Regions from separate parts of the Bacillus atrophaeus genome, predicted to be linked through region 3. Evidence: predicted binding sites of a transcription regulator. Region 3 holds the regulator's gene; each other region holds the start of a gene.
What was found. Region 3 encodes Rex, which represses fermentation and respiration genes when NADH is low (regulators of the CRP and FNR family bind a similar motif). Its sites were predicted from a motif close to TTGTGAAATATTTCACAA; they were not measured.
Positions count from the first base shown of each region.

Region 1 (4,288 bases), 1.1 Mb from region 3:
AGATAAAACACATGGTGATTATTCAACCAACATGGCGATGCAGCTGGCAAGAATCGCAAAAAAAGCCCCGCGCCAAATCGCTGAGGATATTGTAGCTTCTTTTGATAAAGGAAAGGCTTCAATTGAAAAGCTTGATATCGCAGGCCCTGGATTTATCAATTTCTATATGGATAATCAATATTTAACGAAGCTGATCCCATCTGTATTGGAAGCGGGGGAAGCATACGGGGAAACAAATATCGGAAACGGCGAGCGCATCCAAGTGGAATTCGTATCTGCGAATCCGACGGGCGATCTTCATTTAGGCCATGCGCGCGGAGCAGCCGTCGGCGATTCTCTGTGCAATGTGCTGGCTAAAGCCGGATATGATGTGAGCCGCGAATATTATATCAATGACGCGGGAAATCAGATCAACAACTTGGCGCTTTCTGTCGAAGTCCGTTACTTTGAAGCGCTCGGCCTTGAAAAAGAAATGCCTGAGGACGGATACCGCGGCGAGGATATTATCGCAATCGGGAAGCGTCTCGCTGAAGAATACGGCGACCGCTTTGTCAAAGAAGAAGAGAGCGAAAGACAGAAGTTCTTCCGCGAATACGGCTTGAAGTATGAGTTGGAAAAGCTTCGTGTAGACTTAGAAAACTTCCGCGTGCCGTTTAATGTCTGGTATTCTGAAACGTCATTATACGAAAACGGAAAAATCGACAAGGCGCTCGAAGCGCTGCGCAAACAAGGCCACGTGTATGAAGAAGACGGCGCAACTTGGTTCCGCTCAACAACATTCGGCGATGACAAAGACCGTGTTTTGATTAAAAAAGACGGCACTTACACTTATTTGCTGCCTGATATCGCTTACCATAAGGACAAGCTAGACCGCGGATTCGATAAGCTGATCAACGTCTGGGGCGCAGATCACCACGGCTATATTCCCCGGATGAAAGCGGCCATTGAGGCGCTTGGCTATCAAAAAGGAACGTTAGAAGTAGAAATCATTCAGCTCGTCCATCTATATAAAAACGGCGAGAAAATGAAAATGAGCAAGCGTACAGGAAAGGCGGTAACGATGCGCGACTTGATTGAAGAAGTCGGCTTAGACGCCGTCCGTTATTTCTTCGCGATGCGCAGTGCCGATACACATATGGATTTTGACTTGGATCTTGCGGTGTCCACTTCAAATGACAATCCGGTGTATTACGCGCAATACGCTCACGCGAGAATCTGCAGCATGCTTCGCCAAGGAGAAGAGCAGGGATTAACGCCTGCGGCTGATCTTGACTTTAGCGCCGTCAATTCTGAAAAAGAATACGATTTGCTGAAAACGATCGGCGGCTTCCCTGAAGCAGTGGCGGAAGCGGCGGAAAAACGCATTCCGCACCGCGTGACGAACTATATTTATGACTTGGCATCTTCTCTGCACAGCTTCTATAATGCGGAAAAGGTAATCGATCCTGAAAATGAAGAGAAAAGCCGCGCACGCTTAGCTTTAATGAAAGCAACCCAAATCACGCTGAATAATGCGCTTCAGTTGATTGGCGTTTCGGCTCCTGAAAAAATGTAATGAAGATGAAAGGACAAAGCCCCGGGCTTTGTCCTTTTTTGTTAATAAAACGTGTGATGTACTTCACAATCCTATTCACCGAGTTTTTGTATGATAAGATTATTGAATCATTGAAAGGGGCAAGCCGAATGATTAACCGTCAAAACATTCAATTATCGTTACAGTCATGCAGCTTGGTGGCAGGATTTATGGTTTGGGTTTTGATTTCTTCATTAATTTCTCAAATGTCATCTGATATTAATTTGAGCGCCGGCGACATTTCGCTGGTTACGGCCATACCTGTCATTCTGGGATCGCTTCTCCGCATTCCTTTGGGATATTACACGAACAGGTTTGGCGCGCGGATGACTTTTATGATCAGCTTTCTATTGCTTTTGTTTCCTGTTTTTTGGATCAGTATCGCAGATTCTGTGTTTGATTTGGCCGTGGGCGGTTTTTTCTTGGGGATTGGAGGAGCGGTTTTCTCCATTGGGGTGACATCTCTTCCGAAGTATTATCCTAAGGAAAAACACGGTTTTATAAACGGCATTTACGGCGCTGGAAATATCGGAACCGCCATCACAACGTTTGCAGCTCCTGTTGTTGCTCAATCTGTGGGGTGGAAGAGTACGGTGCAAATGTATATGGTCCTGCTGGCTTTATTTGCTTTGCTGCACTTTTTCCTGGGCGATCGAAACGAGAAAAAAGTCAAAGTTTCCGTAAAGGTTCAAATAAAAGCCGTTTACCGAAATCATCTGTTGTGGTTCTTAAGCCTTTTTTATTTTATAACATTTGGCGCGTTCGTTGCCTTTACCATTTATCTTCCTAATTTTCTTGTTCAGCACTTTGGTCTTAGTCCTGTGGATGCCGGGTTTAGAACGGCAGGTTTTATTGCTGTGTCCACGCTTCTCAGACCTGTTGGCGGATTTTTGGCAGATAAAGTGAGTCCGCTTAGAATGTTAATGTACGTCTTCGCGGGTCTGACATTATCGGGCATTATCTTGTCGTTCTCACCGAGTCTCGGCATTTACGCTTTTGGGGCGTTAACAGTTGCTGTCTGCTCAGGAATTGGAAACGGAACAGTTTTTAAATTGGTGCCTTTTTATTTCTCAAAACAAGCGGGAATTGCAAACGGTATTGTTTCCGCCATGGGGGGATTGGGAGGATTCTTTCCGCCGCTGATCCTGGCAAGCGTATTTCAAGCGACAGGACAATATGCAATCGGATTTATGGCGCTCTCGGAAGCTGCTTTAGCCAGCTTTGTTATTGTCATTTGGATGTATTGGCAGGAAAGGATGAAAACGCACACTGAGAGAAATGGGCACAGCGTAAACTAATGGGAAGCCGGCGTTTGGGGAATTCACGAGATTGTAAGTTTTTTTAAAATGATGCAAATCGATTCACGTTACAATAGAAATACACAACGTGACTATCTTCGAGGTGAGCTCATGAATTTTCTCTCTGTTCGAAAATCTGATAAGGATCTTCTCTCACAAGATCTGCATCAATTGCTGGAATCAATCAGTACAAAAAGAAAAATTGAAAAAAACACGTTTCTGTTTCAAGAAGGAATGGATGCAAAAGAGCTTTATCTGATTCAATCAGGACTCATTGAAATCGGCAAACTGACGTCTGACGGCAAGGATCTGACGCTTAGGATCTGCCAAAAAAATGATATTGTCGGGGAATTAACACTTTTTACAGAAGAACCGAGATATATGCTGAGTGCAAAAGTGTTAGCAGACGGTGAAGTGTTCGTCATCAATAAAAACAAACTGGAAAAGGAATTGGTTCAAAACGGTGCTTTGACATTTGAATTTATGAAATGGATGAGCACCCACCTGCGAAAAATCCAGTCCAAAATCCGTGACCTTCTTCTTCATGGAAAAAAAGGGGCGCTTTATTCCACACTCATTCGTTTGTCAAATAGCTATGGGGTGAAACGAAGCGACGGAATTCTTATAAACATTGCACTGACGAACCATGATTTGGCGAAGTTTTGTGCGGCTGCAAGAGAGAGTGTCAATCGCATGCTGGGTGATCTTCGTAAACAAGGAATCATTTCAATTGAGGAATCCGGAAAGATTGTTTTGCATCAGCGGGACTATTTAAGATGTGAAATTGAGTGCGAAAATTGCCCGCTGGATATTTGCAATATCGATTAATCAAGAAATAAACAAGGACTGCAAACTTCAGTCCTTGTTTTATCATGTTAAAAAAATACACATGACTGCGAAAAAGAAGCACGCGTTCACGATTTCAAGAATGCCGATCGTCTTAATAGATCGCTCCTTTCCGTGTAAGAACCATGCTCTCAAACTGCTTGGAATAAAAGCGAGAGCCCCCCAGCTTGCTCCGAGAGTTATAGAAAGAAAGGGAAGAAGCAGGTGATATCCCCATGAACAGTATGCAAATGTTTTGTTGTTTTTCTCCCGGATCATAGACTTCACATAAAAGGAACTTCCGATAAAAAATAAGCTGGATTGCGCGAAAATAAACCATGCCCAGCCGTCAAGGCTTCCCGCCCCCAGCCAGCAGCTGGCAAGTCCGCCTGTACTAAAGAACAAGACTCCCGCAATATCATTCAGAAGCGCTCTTTCGTTTTTGCGGCGGGCATAATAGACATGAACGAGGAACAGCGGAAACAAAGAAAAGCCGAGCCAGATGAACGCAGGCTTATGGAGGACAACGGCAATGATAGAGCAGCAAGCTGCAATGCCGTAATAAAAAATCCATTTTTGATAGTCTTTTGTT
Region 1 is NZ_CP154443.1:876,830-881,117, reverse strand. Features, by position in the region: gene argS (arginine--tRNA ligase) at 1-1,555, shown strand, start outside; gene AAHT65_RS04535 (nitrate/nitrite transporter) at 1,684-2,871, shown strand; gene AAHT65_RS04530 (Crp/Fnr family transcriptional regulator) at 2,983-3,699, shown strand; gene AAHT65_RS04525 (YwiC-like family protein) at 3,742-4,288, opposite strand, start outside.
Region 1: a site for Rex is predicted at 1,607-1,624, ahead of AAHT65_RS04535 (nitrate/nitrite transporter). Genes of this name have one in related genera too.

Region 2 (4,288 bases), 1.6 Mb from region 3:
ACAACATAATCCACGTTGCGGATTGCATCCAGTTTGTTCCCGCCAGCATATGAAATAGAGGACTGAAGATCCTGTTCCATTTCGATCAGCGTATCCTTTAAAGAACCTTTGTGTTCCACATGCATTTTCTTGCCTTCTACATTTTTCTTTTCACCTTTTTGAAATTCAGAAGCTGATCCAAAGTATTCTTTGTAGAGCTTTCCGTCTTTTTCAATGGTTTCTCCCGGGGATTCTTCGTGTCCGGCAAATAGTGATCCGATCATGACCATAGACGCGCCGAATCTGATTGATTTTGCGATGTCTCCATGGGTGCGGATGCCTCCGTCGGCAATAATCGGTTTGCTTGCGGCTTTTGCACACCAGCGCAGCGCCGCTAATTGCCAGCCGCCCGTTCCGAATCCGGTTTTGATCTTCGTAATACATACCTTACCGGGTCCGATGCCGACTTTTGTTGCATCCGCTCCGGCATTCTCTAATTCTCTGACAGCTTCCGGCGTTCCGACATTTCCCGCAATCACAAAGCTGTTCGGCAAATGTTTCTTAATATGCTGGATCATCTCGATGACTGCTTTTGAATGTCCGTGCGCGATGTCGATTGTCATGTATTCAGGTGTAAGATTTTCCTCAGCTAACTGTTGGACAAATTGATACTCCTCATCCTTGACTCCCACACTAATGGAAGAAAATAATCCGCGTGAGTTCATGTCTTTTATAAAATCTAAACGTTTTTCAGGTTCAAAACGGTGCATTACATAAAAGTAACCATTTTCAGCTAATGAAATAGCGAGGTTTTCATCTATTATCGTCTGCATATTGGCAGGCACCACAGGCAATTTGAATGTACGTCCGCCCAGACGTACGGATGTATCACATTCAGATCGGCTATTCACGATGCATTTTGCAGGAATTAATTGAATATCTTCGTAATCAAACACGTTTTCCATAGTATCAGCTCCTAAAAACGAATATTATTCAAATTTTTATATTAAATGTTCGCCTTATATAATGTACTCTGTTTTATTTAGGTTGTCAAATTTTTAACATGGGTATCGCAGCTGCTTCGGATGACAATGCTTGTCATACACGATGAGTTTGGGTATCATAGTCTTAATGAATTGTCTGGGCTTGATAGGACAAGGGCATAAAACGAATCATGAGGAACGCTAAACATATAATTTCAAAAAAAGCTTGGTCTTTAGCACCAAGCTTTCTTTATGAAAAGGAGAGTACGGAATGAATCAACATGATCAAGAAAAAACATCTAAGTCGCAAAAGATTCAAGACCGAATTATATTAGGGGCAATATGGGTTGTGTCGGCACTCGTTATTGCGCTGGTTGTCGGGACTGCGATGAACTACATCACCATATTTAAATAAAAAAGGAGATGTGTCAGCGACACATCTCCTTTTTTTATTTTTTATTTTCAAAAAGACTTGTTGAGTGTAAAGGCTGGACGCGCGCTTTCGGGTCCATGTAAGCCTTCGCGTTATTTACTGCTGTCGGCGCTTCTCCAAATCCGCTTGCGATCAGTTTGACCTTACCTTCGTAGGTGCAGATATCACCGGCAGCGAAGAAACCTTCAATGTTGGTTTCCATTGTGGATTTGACGACAATGGAGTTTTTCTCGATATCAAGTCCCCAGTTTTTAATGGGGCCGAGCGATGACACGAAGCCGTAGTTGACGATCAAATCATCAATATCAACGATCTCTTTCCGGTCACCCTTTACTTCTTCAAGCACAAGCTGTTCAATGCGGTCTTCGCCGACAAGCTCTGAAGGAACAAACGGCGTCAGTACATTGACCTTTGAATTGTGAAGGTTTTCTACACTGTGCTCATGCGCGCGGAATTTATCGCGGCGGTGAACAATGCTGACTTCTTTTGCGATTGGCTCAAGCATAAGCGCCCAGTCCACCGCGGAATCGCCTCCGCCCAGAATTGCCACGCGTCTTCCGGCAAACTGATTGAGATCATCAATAAAGTAGTGGAGGTTCTTGCCTTCATACTGTGCTGCTGATTCAAGCTCAAGTTTTCTCGGCTGGAACGCGCCGTTTCCTGCTGTGATAATGACTGTTTTGGAATAATGGGTTTCTTTGTCCGTCACAAGTTTAAAAACACCGTCCGCTTGTTTTTCAACAGATTCAACGGCTTGTTCCAAACAGATGGTCTGATCAAATTTATCCATTTGTTCTTTTAAATTGTTCACAAGTTCTTGAGCGCGAATTTTAGGAAATCCGGCTACATCATATATATATTTCTCAGGGTATAAAGCGCTGAGCTGTCCGCCGAGCTGAGGAAGACTTTCAATTATTTTAACGCTGGCCTGTCTCATGCCGCCATAAAAAGCGGTAAATAGGCCAACCGGTCCTCCGCCGATAATGGTGATATCATAAACCTTTGAATCCTCTTGCATACAAATAAAGCCTCCTAATTGAAAATTGTTATTAATTATACCATATTTACTTTGATTTATGATGTGTCCTGCCTAAGAAAGTTTTGATGAAAAATAGGGATATTCAAGGCTTCATCAGGAAACAGACACTGTTTTGGCTGAGCACTTTTGATCTTGATAAAAAGGACGTAAGCCGCTAATATAGTGGGGAGAACTCAAATGTTAATTTTTTCTGAATTTTTGGGAGGGCGGCCAGTAATCATCATTGCATTGCGATAAAGTGCAGGCTTTCACAAAAAATTTCAATACATTTCATAAAAACCCGCCAAAAAGCTGAAGCTAACACAAATGAATATTTTATTATGCGTCTTAACAGCAAAATAAAAAGAAGGTGGATGTGATGGCATTGAATAAACCCAAAATCGTAATTTTAGGTGCAGGTTATGGCGGATTAATGACGGTCACAAGGCTGACAAAGCAAGTCGGCCCGAACGATGCTGACATTACGCTTGTGAACAAGCACAATTATCACTATGAAACAACATGGATGCATGAAGCGAGCGCAGGAACGCTTCACCATGACCGCTGCCGTTATCAAATAAAGGATGTTATTAACCAGTCTCGTGTGAACTTTGTTCAGGATACAGTAAAAGCGATTCATATAGAAGAACGAAAGGTTGTGCTTGCAGGCGGAGAGCTTCCGTATGATTATCTGGTAATCGGTCTCGGCGCTGTGCCTGAAACATTCGGCATTAAAGGCTTGAAAGAGTACGCGTTTCCGATTGCGAATATCAATACGTCCCGCCAGTTGAGAGAGCACATTGAACTGCAGTTTGCGACGTACAATACGGAAGCGGAAAAACGCCCCGACCGTTTAACAATCGTCGTCGGCGGCGCCGGGTTTACCGGAATTGAATTTCTTGGCGAACTGGCCAACCGCGTGCCGGAGCTTTGCAAGGAATATGATATTGACCGCAGTCTTGTGCGGATTGTCTGCGTGGAAGCGGCTCCGACTGTGCTGCCTGGATTTGATCCCGAGCTTGTTGACTATGCGGTTCATTACCTCGAAGGGAAGGGCATCGAATTTAAAATCGGCACAGCCGTTCAAGAATGTACGCCCAACGGGGTGACGGTCGGCAAAAAAGACGAAGAGCCGGAGCAAATCAAGTCACAGACGGTTGTCTGGGCAGCCGGTGTCCGCGGGCATCCTATCGTTGAGGAAGCCGGCTTTGAAAATATGCGCGGCCGTGTAAAAGTGAACACCGACCTTCGTGCGCCGGGGCATGATAACGTTTTTATTCTCGGTGACAGCTCGCTTTTTATCAACGAAGAAACAGACCGCCCGTATCCGCCTACAGCGCAAATTGCCATGCAGCAAGGAGAAACTGTTGCGAAAAACATTGGCAGGCTGATCAAAGGCGGAGGCCAGCTTGAAGAATTCAAGCCGGACATCAAAGGAACCGTGGCCTCGCTTGGTGAGCATGATGCGGTCGGTGTGGTATACGGCAGAAAGCTCAAAGGAACACCGGCCTCCATTATGAAAAAGGTCATCGACAACCGTTCGCTGTTTATGGTTGGCGGAATCGGACTCACACTGAAAAAAGGCAAATTCAAATTCTTCTAAGGAAATCCGCAGCCGCGGATTTTCTTCTTTTTTGAAAAACTGCAATACAAAAAGAGAACGAGAGTAAACAGAGGTTGTTTCCGCTTACATCAAATATCCGGTTATAAAATCTGACTTTATCATTGACACACAGATATGTTATATTATCAGAAAATTAAGAAAAAGGAGGAATCTTTCATGAATACTGTCACACAGAGTGCCTCGAAAACATGTTCACTTTGTTCAGGAAAAGGGTATATTCAGTTGCTTCTCGGCGGGTCAGAAACATGTCC
Region 2 is NZ_CP154443.1:345,975-350,262, reverse strand. Features, by position in the region: gene guaC (GMP reductase) at 1-944, opposite strand, end outside; gene AAHT65_RS01870 (hypothetical protein) at 1,234-1,377, shown strand; gene yumC (ferredoxin--NADP reductase 2) at 1,412-2,413, opposite strand; gene AAHT65_RS01860 (NAD(P)/FAD-dependent oxidoreductase) at 2,793-4,016, shown strand; gene AAHT65_RS01855 (YuiA family protein) at 4,194-4,288, shown strand, end outside.
Region 2: a site for Rex is predicted at 2,671-2,688, ahead of yumC (ferredoxin--NADP reductase 2). Genes of this name have one in related genera too.

Region 3 (4,288 bases):
ATCCAGTCAGTTCCGCTGATGATTGCCGTTTCTTCCATCATCGGTCCAATTTTAGAAGAAATCATTTTTAGGAAAATCATTTTCGGCGTCCTGTATGAAAAAACAAATTTCTTTATTGCCGGCCTGATCAGTTCGATTATTTTCGGCATTGTGCATGCTGATTTGAAACACATTCTATTATATACAGCGATGGGCTTTACCTTCGCATTTCTATATGCACGCACAAAGCGGATTATCGTACCGATTTTTGCCCATATAATGATGAATACATTCGTGGTTTTGATGCAGCTTGAACCTGTTCAAAAATACCTTGAGCAGCAGAGCGCGCAAATGCAATTAATTATTGGAGGATTATTTTTATGAGGAACCCAGTGACTTGGGGATTGATATATTTTGCCGTCGGCGTCATTTTCACTTACCTCGCCGCAAGCTCACCAGGCAGCATGTGGTCTTTTTATTCCATTTTGCTGATGGTCTTCGCCGCTTACAATATAAGCATTTCTTTTAAAATGTTTGCTTTTTCGCTTAAGTTGAAGAAAGATCAGAAATAATGAAAAGCCAGTCCCTTTAAAAATAGGACTGGCTTTTTTTATGTCTTAAGAAGATACATCCTTATCAGATTCCGCCATGTTTTTCTGCGACTTCCGATAAGCGGTCCTCGATATAAAAATGCTGATTTCATACAGGATCAAGAGCGGAACGGTTACCATCATATGAGACAAAAGCTCCGGCGGCGTAATCAGCGCGGCAATGACAAGCAGCGTGAAATACGCGTATTTGCGGATTTTCGCCAAAAACATCGGTGTAACAATCCCCAGCCTTGTCAGAAACATCAGAATGACCGGCATTTGAAACAGCAGGCCAAACGGAATCGTCAGCTGCAGGAGAAAATGAAAATATTCATTAATTCCTATCACTTGATTCACATCTAAATCATTAGAAATCCGCTTCATAAAATCAACAACAAAAGGAAACAAAATATAATAGGAAAATGACACGCCTGCTAAAAACAGCATAATGGCGATCGGGATATACCCAAGCGTAACTTTGCGCTCTTTTTCATACAACCCCGGACTTACAAAAGCCCAAAGCTGAAAAAGAATGATTGGCGAGGTCAGGACAAGACCGATGATAAACGCGAACTGCATAAACACGTACAGCGGGTCTGTCAGATTAAACGCATTCAGTGTAAGCTCTTTCGCTTCATCAGTCCCTTGCAGATAAACGATAGCAGGCTTCGCTAAAAAAAAGCCTGCGATAAAGAAGACGACAAAAGAAATCGCCACGATAAGCAACCGTCTTCGAAGTTCAGTGATATGCTCTATAAGCGACATTTGATTAACTTTCATAAGGGTCATCCTATCTTACTGATCTTCTTTTTTCTTCTCCTCTTCATCACTCGCTAAACCTTTAGTAGCATTTTTGAATTCACGAAGTGTGTCTCCGGCTGCTTTTCCCAGTTCAGGCAGTTTCTTAGGGCCAAAGATAATCAACGCTACAATTGCAATAACGGCAAGGCTTCCAGGACCGATCGGCATATTTTGGGCTCCCCCTTTCCTTTTATTCGATTTCTTCTATTACCGAGTAGTGCTTCAAAAAATAAACCAGTGACTGAAGTTCGACAGCTAAATCTATATGATGAATTCGAATGTGTTCCGGCACATTCAAACGAGCCGGCGTAAAGTTAAGGATTCCCTTCACTCCAAGGGCGATCAATCGGTCTGTAATAGATTGGGCGGCGACCGCCGGGACAGTGAGAATCGCAACGGGCACGTCCTTAATATGGACCTCAAGATCATCTAAATTATAAACGGGAACTCCACCTACCTCAGTTCCTATTTTACTCTGATTTATATCAAAAGCCATTGAAATTTTTGTATTATTATTTTTTGTGAAATTATAGTGGAGAAATGCTGTTCCTAAATTTCCGACACCGATTAAGATGACATTTGTCGTTTCATCCTGATCAAGTGTTTTTCTGAAAAACGACAACAAATAATCCACATTATATCCATATCCTTTTTTGCCCAGCGCCCCAAAATAGGAAAAGTCCCTGCGGATCGTGGCGGAATCTACTTTTACGGCATCACTCAGCTCAGCAGACGAAACGCGCTGCTTTCCTGATGCATGCAGATTCTTTAAAAAGCGATAATAAAGCGGCAGCCGTTTTGCTGTCGCCTGCGGAATTTTTGATTGATCCTTATTCATTTTTGGTCCTCCAAATCGTACTCGGATGTTTCTCTTTTAAAATCACCGTTTTTCCCGCCTGTTTTTTCTAACAAGCAGGTAGGACCGATGACCATGCCCTTATCTAGAGCCTTGCACATGTCATAAACGGTAAGGGCGGACACAGAAGCAGAAGTTAGCGCTTCCATTTCCACACCTGTACTCCCTTTCGTTTTGACACTTGCTTGTATATGAAGAATGGCTTCTGATTCCTTGTTTTCCCACCCAAAAGAGATATCAACTCCGCTCAGCGAGAGGGGATGGCACATCGGAATAATAGATGAAGTTTGCTTCGCCGCCATAATTCCGGCAACCTGTGCAACGGCAAGCACGTCTCCTTTGCCGATGTCATGACTTTTTATTTTTTCGTACACTTCATTTTTCATTTGTACGCTTGAAACTGCAATCGCAGTACGAACAGTTGAAGATTTTTCGCTTATATCAACCATCTGGGCTCTGCCCTGTTCATTAAAATGAGAAAATCCATTCATATTAAACTCTCCTTAAGAAGATCATACACTATTTTCTTCTCTATGTCTTATTCAACAATAATCTTCCAGTTCCGATGTATTGTTTGCTGACTGCTGATTGATAAGCTACACTTAACTTATTATAACAGAGGTGAAATAACATGATGATCTTACAAGTTAATCAGCTATCCAAGTCTTTTGGAGCTGATACTATTTTAACCAATATAAAGCTGGAAGTCAGATCCCGGGATCGAATTGCCATCGTAGGCAGAAACGGAGCCGGAAAATCGACTCTCCTTAAAATTATCGCAGGTCAGCTGTCATATGAAAAGGGCGAAATCGTGAAACCTAAAGATTTATCCATGGGTTATCTTGCGCAGCACACAAGCCTGGATTCTCAGCTTACCATAAAAGAGGAATTGCTGACGGTATTTGATTTCCTAAAAGAGATGGAAACAGAAATGCGTCTCATTGAAGAAAAAATGGCGACCGCTGAAGCAAATGACCTTGAAGCTCTGATGAAAACCTATGACAGGCTTCAGCAGGACTTTAAAGACAAAGGCGGCTATCAATATGAAGCAGACGTAAGATCTGTGCTGCACGGGCTCGGCTTTAGCCATTTTGACGATACCGCACAAGTACAGAGTCTCAGCGGCGGGCAAAAGACAAGACTTGCATTGGGGAAGCTGCTGTTAACACAGCCCGATTTGCTTATCCTGGATGAACCGACCAACCACCTCGATATTGATACGCTGACGTGGCTTGAACACTACTTACAGGGCTATAAAGGCGCCATCCTTATCGTTTCCCATGACCGCTACTTTCTTGATAAAGTGGTCAATCAAGTGTACGAGGTCTCACGCTCAGAAAGCAAAAAATATCACGGCAACTACAGTGCCTATTTAGAACAAAAAGCCGAGCAGTATGAAAAGGATCTGAAAATGTTCGAAAAACAGCAAGGTGAAATCGCCAAGCTGCAAGACTTTGTGGACCGGAACCTGGCCAGAGCTTCTACAACAAAACGAGCACAAAGCAGACGGAAGCAGCTTGAACGGATGGACGTCATGTCTAGGCCGTTAGGTGACGAAAAAACAGCCGCTTTCCGTTTCGAAATAACAAAGCAAAGCGGAAATGACGTCTTACGTGCCCAAGACCTCACCATCAGCTATAAGGACCAGCCGGCGCTCCTCACCGGACTGACGTTCAGCATCACAAGAGGAGAAAGCGCCGCACTTGTCGGCCCGAATGGAATCGGAAAATCAACCTTATTAAAAACATTGATCAAAACACTTGAGCCGGATAAAGGAACGATTTCCTACGGGTCAAATGTCAGTATCGGTTACTACGATCAGGAACAGGCCAAATTGACATCATCTAAACGCGTACTGGACGAGCTATGGGACGAATATCCGGAGCTTGCAGAGAAAGAGATTCGAACATGCCTTGGGAATTTCTTATTCTCAGGAGATGATGTCCTGAAACCAGTCCATTCACTAAGCGGCGGTGAAAAAGCCAGAGTCGCATTGGCAAAGCTGATGCTTCAAAAGGCCAATTTTCTTATTCTTGATGAACCGACGAACCATCTTGATTTA
Region 3 is NZ_CP154443.1:1,968,187-1,972,474, reverse strand. Features, by position in the region: gene AAHT65_RS10155 (CPBP family intramembrane glutamic endopeptidase) at 1-363, shown strand, start outside; gene AAHT65_RS10150 (YdiK family protein) at 360-551, shown strand; gene tatC (twin-arginine translocase subunit TatC) at 597-1,358, opposite strand; gene tatAY (sec-independent protein translocase protein TatAY) at 1,365-1,538, opposite strand; gene AAHT65_RS10135 (redox-sensing transcriptional repressor Rex) at 1,561-2,208, opposite strand; gene moaC (cyclic pyranopterin monophosphate synthase MoaC) at 2,205-2,717, opposite strand; gene AAHT65_RS10125 (ABC-F family ATP-binding cassette domain-containing protein) at 2,858-4,288, shown strand, end outside.